DNA from 2 places in the Pseudomonas sp. P108 genome. Region 1 is predicted to be linked to the other one. Evidence: riboswitches for the same ligand, from Rfam matches in the RefSeq annotation. Region 1 holds a riboswitch; the other holds the start of a gene.
What was found. A riboswitch is a leader RNA that binds a small molecule or an ion and turns the genes downstream of it on or off. The one in region 1 is predicted to bind cobalamin.

Region 1 (3,160 bases):
CCTTTGGCCTCGACCTTCCCGGCGATATCCGCCAGCGTTCCCACCACCCAATCCTGATCCGGCCACGTCGCCCGGTGAATCACCGCAATCGGGCAATCCGCGCCGTAATGCGGCAGCAGTTCCACCAGAATCTTCGGCAAATGGTTAACCCCCAGATGAATCGCCATGGTCGCGCCATGCTGCGCCAGACTGCCGAGTTCCTCACCGGCCGGCATCGCGGTTTTATCGGCGTAGCGGGTCAGAATCACGCTTTGCGAGACGTCCGGCAACGTCAGTTCCGCACCCAGCAACGCCGCACAGGCTGCCGTTGCCGTCACTCCCGGAATAATCTCGAACGGAATATTCAGCTCGCGCAGATAGCGAATCTGCTCACCAATCGCGCCATACAGGCTCGGATCACCGGAATGCACGCGCGCCACATCATCACCGTTGGCGTGCGCGGTTTTGATCAATTCGATGATCTGTTCCAGATGCAATTCAGCGCTGTTGACCACGGTTTGCGCCTGATGACCGTCCAGCACCGCCGCCGGTACCAGCGAGCCTGCATAAATGATCACCGGGCAGCTGCGAATCAGCCGCTGGCCTTTGACAGTGATCAGTTCCGGGTCGCCGGGGCCGGCGCCGATGAAGTAGACGGTCATGGTTGAATCCTGTGAAAAAGGGGTACGGCAATCGCTTCAGATGAAGATTGCTCATGATCAGTGGCGGGGATTATCGGGAATTTATGCTGCGCCGGCCAATGCGAAGGTGGCCTGAGCGTATTTTTGCCGGGAAATCAGCAGTTTTGCCGGTGCCTGAATCAGCTGTTCGGCAAGGGCCAGCGCGGCACTTTCGGCGACGCCATAGCAACCGGTACGTTCGTAAGCGATCTCGGATCGGTGGCTGAGTCGTTCCTGATAACTGGCCAGTTCTGCGCTGCTGAAGTACAGCAACGGCAGCGCCAGCTGTGCGGCGAGTTCCTGGAGACCGGGCTCATCACGCTTCAGGTCGATACTGGCCAAGGCCTTGACTGCTTGCAGCTCAATCCGATGAGCCTGTAACGCCTGATCAAGTAACGCGCGCAGCGTACTGGCCGGGCAGCCGCGCTGGCAGCCCAGGCCGATCACGAAGGTCGGCGCTGCGCTGTCATCGGTCATGCGTGGTATTGGCCATCGCTTTTGCGGCGGAACAACCAGGCGCTGATCAGGCCGAGGGCCAGCCAGAACACCACGTTGGTCAACTGCGAAGCGATTTTGAACTGAGCTTCCAATGCCTCGGGAGCGAGCATCGAATGCACTTGCGGCTGGGGGGCACCGATTACGTGCGGCACAGCAAGGATGGCCACGCCGAGGATTTTCATCAGCCAGTGACGGCTGAACGCAATCAACGACAGGCCGACAGCGGTCGAAGCGGCCGTGCCGATCCACCACATCTGGCGCGAGGCCAGATCAGCAGCGGCAGTGCCCGGCAATTCAGGTGGCAGGCCCATCGTCGGTGCCAGTACGAATGTCGCGTAACCGGCCAGGCCCCAGAGCAAGCCTTGCGAGGTTTTGGTCGGTGCGCGCAGGGTGTACAGGCCCGCGAGCATCAGGGCGAAACCCACCGCCACCACCAGGTTGCCGCCAGTGGTCGAAACCACGCGCTGCCAACCGTCTTCCGGCTCCCAGGCTTCAGCATCGTGGGTGTGCGCAGCGGTGCCTGCGGCGTGTTCATGAACTTCAGCGACCGGTTCGGCTTTCTCGAAGGTTTCCGCCTGAAGGATCAACGGCGAGACCCAGAAACTTTGCAGCAGGGTGAGGAGCAGGGCGGCCAGCAGACCGGTGAAACCTGCGGTTTGCGCAATACGCTTGATCATGTCGACAGGTCTCAGTGGCACGGGAACGCGGCGCTGTGGCGGGTATCGTGGGCGGCGTTGTGCACCGCTTCGATGTGCGAGAAACCGGCAAAGTAGACCAGGCTGGCGCCGAGGATCGACGCGAAGATCGCGGCGGCCAGGCGTTGGCTCAGGGTGGTGGTGCTGGCGATTTTGTCCGTGTTGCTGCCGGTGCTGCTGATGATCGACATGGCGCTTCCCTCTGGAATGTCAGTGGGTGAATCGAGCGCATAAAAACCCCTGCGGGTCGGGCTCGCAGAGGTTCGAACAGCGCCCGCCCACCGCGGGTTTGTTATGTTCAGCGACGCACAAGGTGCGGGCTGTGTGTTGCGGGCCGGTCTCCGGGCTCACGAGGGGTTGGCGTCAGGCCGACCTGCAAGCGTCACCTTCCCATGCCGTACAGACACAGTGGTTTTGACGCTTCGCTCGCTTACCGTTGCGGGGGCAGCACCGGACTGACATGGCTCTGAGTAAAGCACATGATTCACCGGTTTCCCGTTTCACCCTGTGAAGGGCACCCGTAACAAGGTGTGTAGGAGAGCATGGGGGTGGGGTTTTGGTCAATTTTTGGGTGTATATCCGTTGCTGCGGGTGTGGCTGATTAGGGTTCCGCCCTTACGGCGGGTCACTTTTTCCAGACGCCGAAAAAGTAACCAAAAAGGCTTGCTCCTGCGTGCGGCCCGCTCGCTGGGGCTCGGGGTTCCTTCGCTCCGGGATCGATCCGGGCGCAGCGCCTACGGTTTGCTTCGCTGCACCTCCTCTCGCTGTGTTTGGCTGCGCCAAACGGTCGCTACGCTCCCACGCCCGGATCAATCCCTCCACTCAGCCTTCCGACGTCGCCCGTGGATCAAGATCAAGAGCAGGCGAGCTGACACTCGGCCTATTGAGTGGTGAAGAGCGGGGCGTGGTCGGCTTTGGATTTGTGGTGGTGCTTCCCCTCACCCCAGCCCTCTCCCGAGGGAGAGGGGGCCGATTTTTGGGCTTTTCAAAGCTTGAGTTCAACTCGGTATCGCACGTCGGCGTAGCTCTCCCAAACACCTCGGTCAGTCCCCTCTCCCTTGGGGAGAGGGCTAGGGTGAGGGGCTCTTGATCTGGTTTTTGATCCTGCTTTGGCTTTGGCTTTGGCTTTTGATCTTTTGCCCCTTCGGCAGGCCGAGCGAAGGTGTTCATCCGGGGGTAGGCGCGCAGCGCCGTGCGGCGCAGCCGCATTCATCGAGAGGAGGTGCAGCGAAGCAAACCGTAGGCGATGCCCCCGGATGGACACCGTAGCGAGGGAACACTGAGCCTAAGCGAAGTGCCGTACGCCAG
Region 2 (3,160 bases), 870 kb from region 1:
CGACGCCGTCGACGGTTTTGATGTCACTCATCAGAAGCGGTACGTGTAGCGTACTTCGGAGGTGAACGGCCGGCCGAGGTTATCGACGTTGCTCGAACGGCTGGTGACGTAATCGCGGTCGAAGAGGTTTTCCACCAGCAGGCTTACGCGGTGTTGATGAGCGTTGTCGAAATAGCGATAAGCGTCGGCGTCGACCACCGAATAGTTGCCGTACTCGACCTGCTTTGAGCTTTTGATGTCGCGAATGTAGCGAATCGCACCGCCAACGCCCCACAGGCGATTTTCCGACTCATAACCCACGCGTGAACGGGCGAAGAAGCTCGGGATGTCGTTGATCGTCACACCGGTGCGCGACTCGGTGAGGTTGCGGGTCATGTCCGCTTGCAGGCTCCACTGATCGTTGAGCGCCAGTTTGGCGTCGGCCTCGAAACCGCGCATCTGGATCGTGCCTTCACCGTTGACCCACTGAATGTCATCGAGGGTGATCAGGTCGTCGATCTTGCGTTTGAACAGGGTTACGCTGGCGCTGAATTCGCGGTCGAGCAGAAAGCCTTTGTAGTCGACACCCAGTTCGGCGTTGCGGCTTTTTTCCGGTTTGAGATTGCGGTTGCCGATCTCGTCGCCCGGCTCGTTGACGAACAGTTGCTCGGCGTTCGGCAGTTTGTAGGCGCTGCCGTACTGACCGCGCACCGACCAGTTGTCGTTGAGGTCATACAGCGAAGTGAGCATGCCGACCGTGGCACTGTCGCCGCCGCTCATGGCCTCGTGACGCACGCCGATGCTCGGGTGCCAGTCGGGCAGGGCGTCGATCTGCGGGCGCAGTTGCGTGTAGAACGCGTGCGCTTCAGCCTTGTCGTTGTCGATAATCAGCACATCGTCCTGGCCCTTGAACCATTGGTTGTCGGTGCCGAACACCAACACATGGCCACCGGGCAATTCTGCTTTGCCTTCGGCCTGCACGCCCCAATCGGTGAAGCCCCAATAGTCGTTGTGGTTGATGACTTTGGTGCCGCCGCCGGCGATGTTGTTGACCCGGGTGTAGCGCGTGTCCCAGTCGTTGATATGGCCTTTGACGAAGTAGCTCAGACGCTCATTGATGGTCTGCTCGAAAGTCGCCGTGGCGATCTGCTGCACGCGGTCGTTGGTGGTCTTGTGATTGTCGACCGGACGGGCGAAGTCGAGGTTGGCGTCGGCGTATTGGTAGAACAGTTCCAGCCGTGCATCCTCGCCAAACGACTGAATCGCCTTGCCGCCGAAAATGGTGACTTCGTAGGCGCGGTTCTTCTCGCTGACGTTTTTCATGTCGCGGTTGCGATAGGGCTGGTAACCGTCGGAGACGTTGTGGCTGACGTACGCGAGCAAACCGAGATCGCCGAAACCGTTGCTGAAGATGTTTTCGACCCGAGCGTCTTCGGTGGTGCCGCCGAAGCTGTCGACGCCCAGATTCACCTCGCCGGAGGCTTTGCGCGATTGCGGGCTGCGGGTGACGATGTTGATCACGCCCGACACGGCTTGAGTGCCGAACAACAGGCTTTGGCCACCCTTGAGCACTTCAATGCGCTCGATGGCATTGGCCGGCAGGGTGTCCAGATAGAGGCCGCCGTACAGGCGATTGTTCAGGCGCACGCCGTCGAGCAGGATCAGCGTGTCGTCGTTGCGCCCGCCGAGCAGCGAATAGGTGCCGTAGTCGAACGGGCCGTTTTTCGGCGCAACATACAGGCCGGGAATAAACATCTGCATGACGCGGCTGACATCGGCACTGGGGCCAGCGCGCTCTATCTGTTCGCGGCTGACGATTTCGACCTTGCTGCCGAACTTCGCCATCTCGGCGACCGTGGTCGACTCCACCGACGGTGCGGAAACGATTTGCTGATTGAGTTCCAGCGGCGTGTCATCTGCCAGCAGCAGGGGACTGAACAAACAGCCGAACAGAAGGGTTGGAGCAGAAGTGTTGAAAGGTCGAATCATTGTCTTCTCGAAAAGGATCTTCGCAGAAGAGCATGCAGGAGAAGGCATCGCGCACAGCCAATACCGGCCCATGCCCGCCCACCGCAGGATTTTGCCAAACGAAATTCCAGGCCGGTCTCCGGGCTCGCGCGTATCGAGGCTTTCACCTTCCCATGGCCGAGTGGCCACAGTGGTCTATCGAAAGCATCACGCGCATACCGTTGCGGGGGCAGCACCGGACTTGTTCGAAAAGAACGTACCGGTTTCCCGTTTCACCCCATGCACGGCGGCATGGGACACCTGAAACTGGGCGGCATCTGAACATTCGAATGACCGTTCGTCAACTCGTCAATCCAGGTCCTCGACCCGCGAATTACCAACTTTCGAAATAACTACTAAGGTCTATAGCGGTCATCACAACGCAATATCGCGCGGCGTCGACAGGCGTGAGGGATACGCCTGGCACGCTGAACAGGGAGGTTCTCATGCAAGGTGCCAGCGGCCATCCTCACGGCGGGCACGCCCCGCATTTCATTCGTAACGCTTTACTGGTCGCCATGGCCAACACCCTGATGCTCGCAGACGTTCAGGCCGCGTGCGGGCCTTTGGCGGCGGGTGCCTACAACGTCTCGCAAACCTGTTTGCCTGCAGCCGGTGTCGATGCCTCGATCAGCACTCAGACGGGCACCACCATTACCACCACAGCCGGCTCTTCATTGAACAGTCGCGGCAACAACGCCAACGCGCTTACGGCGTCGGCGCCTACTGGACACACTTCGGCCCCTCCGGCTGGTATCTGGACGGCGTGTTGCAGGTCAACCGCTTCGACATCGAAGCCAAACCCAACGACCTGGCCAAACTGAAAACCCGTGGCTGGGGCTACACCGCGTCGCTGGAAAACGGCTACCCGTTCGAAGTCGACAAAGACTGGTACATCGAGCCGCAATTGCAGGCGATCTACAGCTACGTCGATCTGGACAGCAGTGATGACGTCGGCGCGAAAATTCGCTTCAAGGACGTGGATTCTTTGATCGGCCGCGCCGGCGTACGTATCGCCAAGGACTGGGACACCGAGGGCGTCGACAAGAGCGCACGGCGCACCAATGGCTGGATCCGTCCGAGTATCTGGCATGAATTCAAGGGGCAACCGAAAACCGAGTTTTCCTCTGAATCGGGGTACATCCCGTTCGAATCCGACATTCAGGGCACGTGG

Region 2: it holds a riboswitch for cobalamin, as region 1 does, so the genes downstream of both, QOM10_RS16770 (TonB-dependent receptor) here and QOM10_RS12965 (CbtB domain-containing protein) in region 1, are expected to answer to the same signal.

Annotation. Positions count from the first base shown of each region.
Region 1 covers NZ_CP126691.1:2,956,461-2,959,620, forward strand. The annotation lists gene cobM (precorrin-4 C(11)-methyltransferase) at 1-641, opposite strand, end outside; gene QOM10_RS12955 (cobalamin biosynthesis protein) at 723-1,136, opposite strand; gene QOM10_RS12960 (CbtA family protein) at 1,133-1,834, opposite strand; gene QOM10_RS12965 (CbtB domain-containing protein) at 1,846-2,043, opposite strand; cobalamin riboswitch at 2,167-2,389, opposite strand.
Region 2 covers NZ_CP126691.1:3,822,292-3,825,451, reverse strand. The annotation lists gene QOM10_RS16775 ((2Fe-2S) ferredoxin domain-containing protein) at 1-31, opposite strand, end outside; gene QOM10_RS16770 (TonB-dependent receptor) at 31-1,968, opposite strand; cobalamin riboswitch at 2,060-2,266, opposite strand; gene QOM10_RS16765 (autotransporter outer membrane beta-barrel domain-containing protein) at 2,543-3,160, shown strand, end outside.